3 regions of the Brevibacillus sp. FW306-2-1A-C05A genome follow, and region 2 is predicted to be linked to each of the others. Evidence: riboswitches for the same ligand, from Rfam matches in the RefSeq annotation. Region 2 holds a riboswitch; each other region holds the start of a gene.
The links. A riboswitch is a leader RNA that binds a small molecule or an ion and turns the genes downstream of it on or off. The one in region 2 is predicted to bind thiamine pyrophosphate.

Region 1: it holds a riboswitch for thiamine pyrophosphate, as region 2 does, so the genes downstream of both, thiS (sulfur carrier protein ThiS) here and thiO (glycine oxidase ThiO) in region 2, are expected to answer to the same signal.
Region 3: it holds a riboswitch for thiamine pyrophosphate, as region 2 does, so the genes downstream of both, thiC (phosphomethylpyrimidine synthase ThiC) here and thiO (glycine oxidase ThiO) in region 2, are expected to answer to the same signal.

What each region holds. Positions count from the first base shown of each region.
Region 1 is NZ_JBYSWV010000019.1:43,245-47,026, reverse strand. Features, by position in the region: gene AC3WJN_RS13475 (DUF2203 domain-containing protein) at 1-92, opposite strand, end outside; gene AC3WJN_RS13470 (alanyl-tRNA editing protein) at 207-1,418, shown strand; gene kapB (kinase-associated lipoprotein KapB) at 1,490-1,873, shown strand; TPP riboswitch at 1,915-2,025, shown strand; gene thiS (sulfur carrier protein ThiS) at 2,236-2,439, shown strand; gene AC3WJN_RS13455 (thiazole synthase) at 2,445-3,215, shown strand; gene AC3WJN_RS13450 (acetylornithine deacetylase) at 3,208-3,782, shown strand, end outside.
Region 2 is NZ_JBYSWV010000015.1:76,977-80,758, reverse strand. Features, by position in the region: gene AC3WJN_RS11700 (efflux RND transporter periplasmic adaptor subunit) at 1-431, opposite strand, end outside; partial or broken gene AC3WJN_RS11695 (glucose-6-phosphate isomerase) at 629-1,978, shown strand; gene AC3WJN_RS11690 (excisionase family DNA-binding protein) at 2,000-2,218, shown strand; TPP riboswitch at 2,298-2,413, shown strand; gene thiO (glycine oxidase ThiO) at 2,570-3,706, shown strand.
Region 3 is NZ_JBYSWV010000001.1:241,890-245,671, reverse strand. Features, by position in the region: gene thiC (phosphomethylpyrimidine synthase ThiC) at 1-1,633, opposite strand, end outside; TPP riboswitch at 1,785-1,895, opposite strand; gene AC3WJN_RS01280 (cation diffusion facilitator family transporter) at 2,149-3,030, shown strand; gene ku (non-homologous end joining protein Ku) at 3,172-3,782, opposite strand, start outside.

The DNA of each region.
Region 1 (3,782 bases), on a different contig from region 2:
GAGCGCTTCGATTTTTGCAAAAACGAGAGTTCTTCACGTACATAGGGCAACAAGTCGTTCGCTTCCTGAAGCGTAAAGATTTTTTTGTTCACGGATCATCCCTCCACGATCTCTATTCTATTAGTATAATATCACCCTTGGCGGGAGAAAATGGCCGGAATGGAAAAAGCGCAAATGGCTTTCCGCTCCGGCGGCAAGGAGCAAAGATGGAAGACAGAATCTATTATCAAGATGCGTATGCGACAACGTTTTCGGCGCGCGTACTGCGGCAGGGTACGGAAGAGGATGGAACGCCGTACGCTGTGCTGAGCCAGACGGCGTTTTACCCGACGGGAGGCGGACAGCCCGGGGATGTGGGCACGCTCAGAGAATGTCGGGTCATCGACGTGGAAGAAGTAGCGGGCGAGGTGCGTCATCGGCTGGAAGCTCCGCTGCCGGAGGACTGCGCGGAAGTGGTCGGGCAGATCGATTGGGACCGCCGCTTCGATCACATGCAGCAGCATGCCGGACAGCACATTTTGTCCGCCGCGTTTCTGGAAGTCGCGCGGGCGGAGACGGTCGCGTTTCATTTGGGAAAAGAACGCGTGACGATCGACGTGCGCCTGGATGAGCTGACAGCGGATTTGTGGGAAGCAGTCGAGCAGCGGGCCAACCAGGTCGTGCTGGAAAACCATCCGATCATCGCCCGGTTTGTCGACGACGAGGAGCTGGCTACGTTGCCGCTGAAAAAACAGCCGACGGTCACGGAAAATGTCCGCGTCGTCATCATCCCCGAGTACGACTACAATCCGTGCGGCGGCACACATCCTGCGCGCACGGGCGAAGTGGGCATGATTAAAATTCTCGGCTGGGAGCGCCATCGCGGAAACATCCGGCTGGAGTTCATCTGCGGCTTGCGGGCTTTGCGGGATTACACGCGCAAGCAGGCGGCTGTGCGCGAGCTGGCGAAGCGGTTTGCGACCAGCGAGGCGGAGCTGATCGCGCAGGCAGAGCGCGTGCTGGCCGAACGGGACAGTTTGAAAGCAAGGCTCGCCGACGCCGAAAAGCAACTGCTGGAAGGCGAAGTCCGAAAGCAGCTTGGCGTGGCAGAGCAAGTGGGAACTGTGCGTGTCATCGCGCAAGTTTTCCCGGACAAAACGATCCAGCAACTGCAGCAGTACGCCCAGCTCGCAGTCGCGGAGGCGCCGGACGTCGTATGCTTGCTGGCCGCAGCGACTGACGAGAAGACCCAGCTTGTGTTTGCGCGGGGGCAGGACGTGAACGTCGCCGTCAACCAGCTTATCAAGGAGACGCTGCCGTTGATTGCCGGAAAAGGCGGCGGCAATCCGGCGATGGCGCAGGGCGGCGGTCAACCAGCGCCTGCTGCGGACGAAGTGTTGGCGCACGCCCGCAAGCTGCTTGCCCAGTCGCTGGCCTGACGGACTAGCTGTGGGCAAGGCCGTTCACGCCTGGCCCCTACCATGATGGATGATGCGAGGAGGAAACGACGATGTTTTGGAACCCCGGCGATAAAGTTCGCGTGACGCAGCGGACAGGAGAATATATCGCGGAAGTGCTGGAAATTCACGATACGAAGCTGTTGGTCAAGGTGCTTGCGGTGACGAAATACCCGCAGCAGGGCGACCTGCATACGTCCTACGAGGTGGATGTGCCGCTGTTCCACCAGCGCCCAGCGCTCTCCTACCAGGAAAAATTCATGACCCCGGCCGCATCCGTCATCCGCTACAACGGCGAAGTGCCGGACTACAAGGAGTCCGTGCGCAAAGCGATGGAGCGGGAAATGGAGAAGCTGAAAAAAATGGCGGCCTGGTCCGAGCGCTGCCTGGTTGAACTGGAAGCGATGTACAAGGAAACCTTTACAAACACGAAATAGAATGGTACTGTAATACTCGAACGTACGACAATTTCATAGGTTTACTACCAAACGGGGGCCGAGCATCGTCGGCTGAGATTGTAACGAGCGTGTTACTGACCGTTGAACCTGACCTGGGTCATGCCAGCGGAGGAAGAGGTATATGAATCGATTTCACGGTGCGGCAGTTGCGGCGTATTTGCCGGAATGCTGCTACCAGATGATGAGATCAACTCAACCATCCCACGGCGGATGGTTTTTTTCTTCCATCTGTCCGATGGGATACATATACGGCTTCCACCGTTTGACTGGGGTGACTTCCGGCAAGCGAGGGAGGCCGTTTTTTCGTCCCTCGACAGGTGCCATCAAGAAGGAGGAATACAATGGTTGTTGTGCTGAACGGAAAAACAGCAGAGCTGTCGGCTGAGATCAACACAGTCCGCGCCTTGCTCGCTTCGTATTCCCTGCAAGAGAAGATTGTCGTCGTGGAGCGCAACGGAGAGATCATCGACCGCTCCCGGTATGAACAAACGCCGATTGCAGACGGAGACCGCATCGAAATCGTTCATTTTGTCGGAGGAGGATGACCAGCATGGATACATGGAAAATTGGCCCTTACGAGTTTCGCTCCCGCCTCTTGCTCGGGACCGGAAAATTCGCAGATTTGGAAACGCAAGGAAAAGCAGTCGAGGTGTCGGAAGCAGAAATTTTGACGTTTGCGATTCGCCGGCTCAATTTGGAAAATCCGCAAGAGCCGAACTTTTTGGAACAGCTCGACCTGAAAAAATTCACCCTGCTGCCGAACACAGCGGGAGCCTATACGGCAGAGGAAGCGGTGCGTATCGCCCGTCTGGCGAAAGCATCCGGCTTGTGCGATATGATTAAGGTGGAGGTCATCGGCGACCCGAAAACGCTGCTGCCTGACCCGATTGGCACGCTGGAAGCGTCGAAAATACTGGTCGAAGAAGGCTTCATCGTGCTGACCTACACCAACGACGATCCGATTCTCGCCAAGCGTTTGCAGGAAGTGGGCGTGCATGCCGTCATGCCGGGCGCGTCCCCGATTGGCTCCGGACAAGGCATCGTGAACGAAAACAACCTCCGCTTCATCATCGAGGACGCCAAAGTGCCGATTATCGTGGACGCGGGCATCGGTTCGCCAGCCGATTGCGCGAAAGCGATGGAGCTGGGCGCGGACGGCGTGCTGCTGAATACGGCAGTCGCGCTCGCGGACAATCCGGTGCTGATGGCCGAAGCGATGAAGCTCGGCGTGGAAGCGGGGCGCAAAGGCTTCCTCGCGGGACGGATTGCGAAAAAGCGCTACGCGTCGGCGAGCAGTCCGACCGAAGGGATGATTGAGTAGCGTGAACCGACTGACAGAAGCGGTAGAATCGATTGCCAGGCGCAAAGAAGAGTTGTTTGCTCTCTTGGCAGAGCTCGTTTCCCATCCGACTGTAAGTCCGCCAGCGCGAAACAGCGACGCGGCGCAAACGGTACTCGCCCATCGGCTCGCGGCCATCGGCTTTGAGGTCGACCGCTGGACCGTCTACCCCGGCGACGACAACGTCGTCGGCCGACTGCCGGGCAGCGCTTCTGCCCAGGCGAACAGCTTGATTATCAACGGGCACATCGACGTCGCGGAAGTCGGCGACGATGCGAGTTGGACGTATCCGCCGTTTTCCTTGACGCGTGGCACAGACGGACGGCTGTACGGACGCGGTGTAGCAGACATGAAAGGTGGACTGGCTGCGAGCCTGTTCGCCATCCAGATGCTGCGCGAGCACGGCGTCGAGCTGGCAGGCGATTTGCTGTTCCAATCGGTAATCGGCGAGGAAGCGGGCGAAGCCGGGACGCTGGTCGCGCTCGAACGCGGCTACCAGGCGGACTACGCCATCGTCGTCGACACGAGCAACCTGCACATGCAAGGGCA
Region 2 (3,782 bases):
TTGGCTGCGTCGTATTCGCGCTGGGCCTGATTGACCCGCTCGCGCTCCTGCGCCACTTCTTCCGGCTCTGCCCCGATCTGGGCTTTTGCCAGATTGGCTTTGGCTACTTCCATTTGCACTTCCAGATCAAGCAGTCTGCCGTCGACATCCGAGGTGTCGATTTTTGCGATGACCTGGCCTTTCTTGACCTTGTCGCCTTCCTTCACCACAAACTCGCGCAAGGTTCCGGTTACGTTGGCATACTGCTTTTGCTTGTCCTCTACCGTGACGATCCCCGAGGTCAAAATTTTGCTCTCCAGGACTGACTTGGTCGGAGCCCCGATGTTTACCGGCATGCCCATGGCTTGCTGAGAGCCCATCATGTTGATTCCGACGAAGCCCGCACCGAGCAGGACGACCACGGAACCGATGATCCACCACCGTTTTTTCATGTTCATTTCTCCTTGCTGTTAGGAACCGTATTATTTCTTTGCTCGGTGAAGTCTTACGCCAGGTCTGGAAAAAGGTAACACTTGTGGCGAATTGTTCACGATTTGCTCACATTTTGTGATGTTTTGACGGAAAGCAACTTTCTGGCTTTTGGCGTGATAAGATAAGAAAATAGATGACGTTCCTTGGGAGGGGAGCCATGAACCAAGCGATTCGATTTGATTACTCTAATGCACGCGCCTTTGTGAGACAGCATGAGTGGGAGCAGCTTGCCCCGGCGATCGGGCAGGCGCATGAGATGTTGCACAAAAGAACGGGTCCAGGCAGAGACTATCTCGGTTGGGTTGATTGGCCGCAGAGGTACGACCGCGCTGAATTTGAGCGGATTCGCCAGGTGGCGGCGCGTATCCAGGCTGATTCGGATGTGCTTTTGGTAATTGGAATCGGGGGTTCATATTTAGGGGCGAAAGCTGTACTGGACATTTTGGGCCACAGCTTTTACAATTTGCTGCCGAAGTCGAAGCGGCGTTTTCCGGAAATTTATTTTGTCGGGAACAATATCAGCCCGGTTTATATCTCTCATCTGATGGACGTGCTCGAAGGAAAAGACGTGTCCATCAATGTCATCTCGAAGTCGGGCACGACGACAGAGCCCGCGATCGCTTTTCGGCTGCTGCGCACCTGGCTGGAGAACAAGTACGGCCGCGAGCAGGCGAAGAAGCGCATCTATATTACGACGGACAAAACGCGCGGCGCCTTAAAAAGACTCGCGGAGGACGAAGGGTACGAAAGCTTCGTCATTCCGGACGATATCGGCGGACGTTTTTCCGTCCTGACCGCAGTCGGACTGTTGCCAATCGCAGTGAGCGGGGCCGATCTGGACGCGCTGATGAAGGGCGCGCAAGACGCGAGCGAGCGCTACATGGTCATGGATTTGTACGAAAATCCGTGCTACCAGTATGCGGCGATTCGCAATGCGCTGTACCGCAAAGGCAAAACCGTGGAGCTTCTGGTCAGCTACGAGCCGCAGTTCCGCTTTTTCGCGGAGTGGTGGAAGCAGCTTTTCGGGGAGTCGGAAGGAAAAGACGGCAAAGGAATTTTTCCCGCGTCAGCCGAGTTTTCCACGGACCTGCACTCGTTGGGGCAGTACATACAGGACGGCATGCGGCAGTTGTTTGAAACGGTTGTTACGGTCAACAAGCCCGCCGTCGACGTGACCGTGCAGGAGGACCCGCTCGATGTGGACGGGTTGAACTTCCTGTCCGGCAAGCGGATGGGGTTTGTCAATAAAAAGGCTTTCGAGGGAACGGTACTGGCCCATGTAGATGGCGGCGTACCGAACCTGCTTGTGGAGATGCCAGAGGCGACAGCGTACCATCTCGGCGCCCTGATCTACTTTTTTGAAAAGGCGTGCGGGATCAGCGGCTATTTGCTAGGGGTCAACCCGTTCGATCAGCCCGGGGTGGAGGCGTACAAGGCCAACATGTTCGCCCTTCTGGGAAAACCTGGATTCGAGCAGCAGAAAGCGGAACTGGAGGCAAGATTGCGCGAGAACAAGACGTATTTGACTGTGGAGGAGACAGCGGCGTATTTGGAGCTTCCTGAAACGTTTATTTTGGAAAAAATTCATCAGGGCAAAATCCGCGCTCTCCACGACGGCAACGAGTACATCATCAACAAGGAGCAGTTCAATCACCATCTGGAGGAAATGCGCAAGCTTCGCGAGTTCGAGGAAGCGGCGCGTCACGAGACGGTTCCGGAAAGCTACGATGTGAAAGACGAGGATTAAGCTGAGGATGAAAGCGCAGACCATCTTGTCAGATCGCGCCCAAGAGGACTATACTTGGTGGGTGAACGAAAATAAAAGATCAAGCAACTCGGGGAGTCCTTCATGCGGGGCTGAGAGGATGGAAGCAACGACCGTCGACCCATTGCACCTGATCCGGATCATGCCGGCGCAGGGATACGGTTGCCGGCAAACAGCGCTTTTTTATTTGGTTACGATGCGTATGAAGCCCGCCTTTTCCTGCGAAGGAGAAGGTGGTTTTTTTCATTTTGTCGACTGCGCCAGGGGCTTTTGGCTACAACGGCGCTTTCGAACGGCCCCGAAGAGATTACAACAAGCGAGGAGAGAGAAAAATTGAGCGATTGTCTCGTAGTGGGTGGAGGAATTATCGGATTAAGTCTGGCTTATGAGTTGTCACGAAGAGGAAGGAGCGTCACGCTGGTCGAGCAGGGAGAATGGGGCGGACAGGCGTCTTCTGCGGCGGCGGGGATGCTCGCGCCGTTGAAGGAGTTTACGGCCCCAGGCCCGATGCTCGATCTGGGCATGACTTCGCTGGCCTATTACCCGCAGTGGGCGGCCGAGCTGGAAGAGTTTACCGGAGGGGACGTCCAGCTCAGCCTGGAAGGGCTGCTGACGGTCGCGCTCAACGATGACGAGCAGGCACAGCTTTTGGCGAAGTACCATTGGCAAAAAGAAGCGGGGCACAGCGTCCACCTTTTGACGGAGCGGCAGCAACTGGCTGAGGTGGAGCCGCTTTTGACCGAGCAGGCGCAGGCAGCCATCTACTCTCCGTACGAAGGGCATATCAACAACCGCATGCTGCTGCGCGCTCTGGTGACAGCATGCCGGCTGCAAGGCGTCGCGTTGCACGCAGGCTGTGTCGTGAGCGGCATCGCGGTAAAAGGCGGCCGGGTAGTCGGCGTGGAGAGTTCGCTTGGACCGCTGCGGGCGGAGCAAACGATCATCACGTCAGGCGCGTGGGCGGGCATCATGCTGGAAATGCTCGGCGTTTCGATTCCCGTTCGCCCGGTTCGCGGCCAGATCGCGGCGGTATCCTCCGCAGGCATCCCGCTTCGCACCGTCATTTTTGGCACCTCCGGCTACATCACGCCGAAGAAGGACGGGAAAATCATCATCGGCGCGACAGAAGACGAAAGCGGCTTTCAGCGCGAAGTTACAATGGCGGGCTTGGCCAGCATCCTGAACGGAGTCATGCCGTACGTCCCGGCCTTGCACGGCGCTGCTTTTCTGGAGGCGTGGGGCGGACTGCGGCCAGCTACCGCAGATGGCAAGCCGCTGCTTGGTCCCGTGCCCGGCTGGGACGGGCTTTCGATTGCCGGAGGGCACTTCCGCAACGGCATCTTGCTGTCCCCGGCTACCGCGAAATGGATGGCCGACTACCTGGAAAAAGGCGAGACAGAGCGTCTGACGCCGTTTTTGCCATCCCGCTTTTTGGCAAAAACAGACGAAACGTCGAACAAAATGGGCTAGTCCGAACTGCAAACCCGGTACACCTCCCCATGGGCACCTGTATATGGTAATAAAGAAACACCAGAAGGGGAGGAGT
Region 3 (3,782 bases), on a different contig from region 2:
AGATTTTCATGCTGCAAAATTTCGGGCCGCACATCGAGCAAAAATGCGCGGACTTCGCTGCTTCGGCAGGCAGCGTCTCATCGTGGTATTCGCGGGCGCGCTCGGGGTCGAGCGACAGGTTGAACTGGTCGTTCCAGCGAAACTCGAAGCGGGCTTTGGACAAAGCGTCGTCGCGCTGTTTTGCTCGCGGGTGGCCTTTGGCCAAATCCGCTGCATGAGCGGCGATTTTATAGGCGATGAGACCGTTGCGCACGTCTTCCTTGTTCGGCAGGCCGAGATGCTCCTTGGGCGTGACGTAGCAGAGCATCGCGGTGCCAAACCAGCCGATCATCGCGGCACCGATCGCCGAGGTGATGTGGTCGTAGCCGGGCGCGATGTCTGTCGTCAACGGCCCGAGCGTATAAAAAGGCGCCTCGTGGCAAATCGCTAGTTGTTTGTCCATGTTTTCGCGAATGAGGTGCATCGGGACGTGGCCGGGTCCTTCAATCATCACCTGCACGTCGTGCTTCCAGGCGATTTTCGTCAGCTCGCCGAGTGTCTCTAGTTCGGCAAACTGGGCCTCGTCATTCGCATCTGCAATCGAGCCGGGGCGCAAGCCGTCTCCAAGCGACACGCTGATGTCATACGCCTTGAGAATCTCGCAAATCTCTTCGAAATGCGTGTACAAAAAGTTTTCCTCGTGATGGGCGAGACACCACGCAGCCAGAATGGAGCCGCCGCGCGAGACGATTCCGGTCACGCGCTTCGCGGTCAGCGGAATGTAGCGGAGCAGGACGCCGGCGTGAATGGTGAAATAATCGACGCCTTGCTCTGCCTGTTCAATCAGCGTGTCCCGGTAGACTTCCCAGGTCAAATCCTCCGCTTTGCCGTTCACTTTTTCAAGCGCCTGGTAAATCGGTACGGTTCCGACAGGCACCGGGCTGTTGCGGATGATCCACTCGCGCGTCGTGTGGATGTGCTTTCCGGTCGACAAGTCCATGATCGTGTCCGCGCCCCAGCGCACCGACCAGATCATTTTTTCGACTTCTTCTTCCATTGAGGAGCTGACGGCAGAAGTGCCGATGTTGGCGTTGACCTTGACGTGAAAATTCCGGCCGATAATCATCGGCTCCGCTTCCGGATGATTGATATTGGCGGGAATGATCGCGCGGCCTGCCGCCACCTCAGCCCGGACGAACTCCGGCGTGACGCCTTCGCGGATGGCGATGTACTCCATCTCCGGCGTGATGATGTGACGGCGGGCGTAGTGAAGCTGGGTGACCGTCTTGCCTGGCTTCGCCCGTCTCGGCTGATAGCCTTCGCGCGGGAAAGCGGGCATCTTCCCTGCGCTGTCGGCGTTGCGGATTCCGTCGTCCACAGGCTTTGGCTCGCGGCCGGCATAGCTCTCCGTATCGTCGCGCTCCTCGATCCAGCGCTGGCGCACGAGCGGCAGCCCTTTGTTGATGTCGGCGACATAACCTTCGGCCGTGTATTCGCCGCTTGTGTCGTACACGCGCAACGGCGGGTTTGGCGTGGTGCCGTACAGCCCCTCGGTAGGCGATAGCGCAATTTCGCGCATCGGCACGCGAATGTCGGGGCGGCTGCCTACCTCGTATACTTTGCGGCTTCCGGGAAAAGATGAAATGGATGACATAAAAAAACCTCCTTGGCTTGGTTGCACGAAAGCGCGAACCTTGTAGGGAGGCGAAAGAGGCCCGTCGCGAAAAAACGCCGCATGGGAACATGCGACGCCAGACGCGAGAGTAGAGAAGAGACGGGTATCCGAAAAAAAGATACGCGTCGCTAATCTGTCATATGGACATTCCTCCGCTGGCATTACCCAGTTCAGGTTCAACGGTCGATGGCACAGTACCATCCTCTCAGCCTGGTGATTTCCAAGCTCCCGTGCTTGTTTTTGGTTGTCGTTGCAAGATTAGGATACCGGAGAACAGCCGTGCTTGGCAAGAAAAAGTTTCCAACAAAAATTGCCACAGGGCAACACATTTTCCCCCCCTCTATACTCATGAATCGGACTAAAACTGTTTCTGTAGACCCACACGAATTGCGTCTGGTACGATGAAATTCGAAAAAACGAGAAACTGCTTTTATACGTTCTGTTCTAAGGCTTTGGGCGAATAGGGCGATTGAGATTTTTTGAGGTGATGGAGTGTGGATGTATATTCGGATCTGAAGCAAGGAGAGCGGGGCGCGTGGGTCAGCATTATCGCCTATATTTTCTGCTCGGCGTTAAAAATAGGGGTTGCGGTGCTGACAGGCTCGGCAGCGTTAATGGCGGACGGGCTGAACAACTCGACGGACGTGGTGGCGTCGATTGCCGTGCTGATCGGGCTGCGCATTGCCCGCAAGCCGCCGGATCGCGACCATCCGTACGGCCATTTTCGCGCGGAGACGATCTCTGCCCTGGTCGCGTCGTTCATCATGCTGTTTGTCGGGCTGGAGGTCATTACCGGAGCGATTCCGACGCTGTTTGATACAAACCACACTGCTCCCGACTTGTTGGCAGGCTGGACGGCGCTGGCGACTGCGGTCATCATGCTCGGGGTCTATCGGTACAATCACCAACTCGCCGTGAAAACGAACAGCCAGGCGTTGCTCGCGGCCGCTGCCGACAACCGCTCGGATGCCTTCGTCAGCATCGGGACGTTTGTCGGAGTGGCGGGCGCGCAGTTCCAACTGCATTGGCTCGACCCGCTGGCAGCGCTCGTGGTCGGGGTGATTATTCTGAAGACGGCGTGGGATATTTTCCGGGAGGCGACGCATCGCTTAACAGATGGCTTCGATGAGGGGCAACTGGAGGAGCTGAAGGAGACGATCTTCTCCATTTCCGGGGTGAAAGCGATCAAGGACATCAAGGCGCGTTATCACGGCAGCAGCGTGCTCGTTGACGTCGTGATCCACGTCGATCCGCAGTTGAACGTAGTAGAAAGCCACACCATCACCGAAAATATCGAAGAACGGATGAAACGTGTGCACAAAATCAATACGGTTCACATTCATATCGAACCGGAACAACAGCTCGCAAAAAGATAAGCAAAAAACCTGTCCGCAAATGGGGCAGGTTTTTTTGCGCAGACGTTATCCGGTAAGGCTAAGGCGTCGCCAATGGCTGCGCGCAAGCCAAGTGTTCTGCTTATGGCTTCGCACCGCACCACCAACTGTTCCAACGCCGCTTTACACAGGAGTGGCTTTTTTGCGGCGAAGCGTTTTCGTTGTCGAGGTCGGACCGGGACTCGATTTCCCCACCGCTTCTTTGGCAGGGGAGGCTGTCTTGTCCGCTTTCTCCGCAGAAGCGGCCCGTTTGCGCCCTGCTTTCGGCTTCGCGGCTGCCGGGGCAGGCTCCGGCGCAAGCTTCACGGGACTGCCCGTAGTGCCTGCTGTCGAGGCCAGGCTTTCCTTCAAAGCTTGCATCAGGTCGATCACATTCGTGCGCGCAACCGTCGGAGCGGTGGCGATCTCCTGGCCCTCCAGCTTTTTCTCGATCATTTTTTGCAACTCGACGCGGTATTCGTCGGTGTACTTGGCGGGATCGAACGGAACGGTCATGTTGCCGATCAGCTCTGTCGCCATTTTCAGTTCGTTTTCCGCGAGCGGGACAGTAGCCTCCGGCAAGGCGGGCACTTGACTGACCGGGCGCACCTCGTCCGGGTAAAAAATCGTTTCCAGCATGATGCAATGCTCGTACAGCCGAATGACGGCGAGACTTTGCCGATTGCGCATCGTCACCTGGGCGACGGCGATCTTTCCGGTCTGCTCCATGGCGGCGCGCAGCAGCGCATACGCCT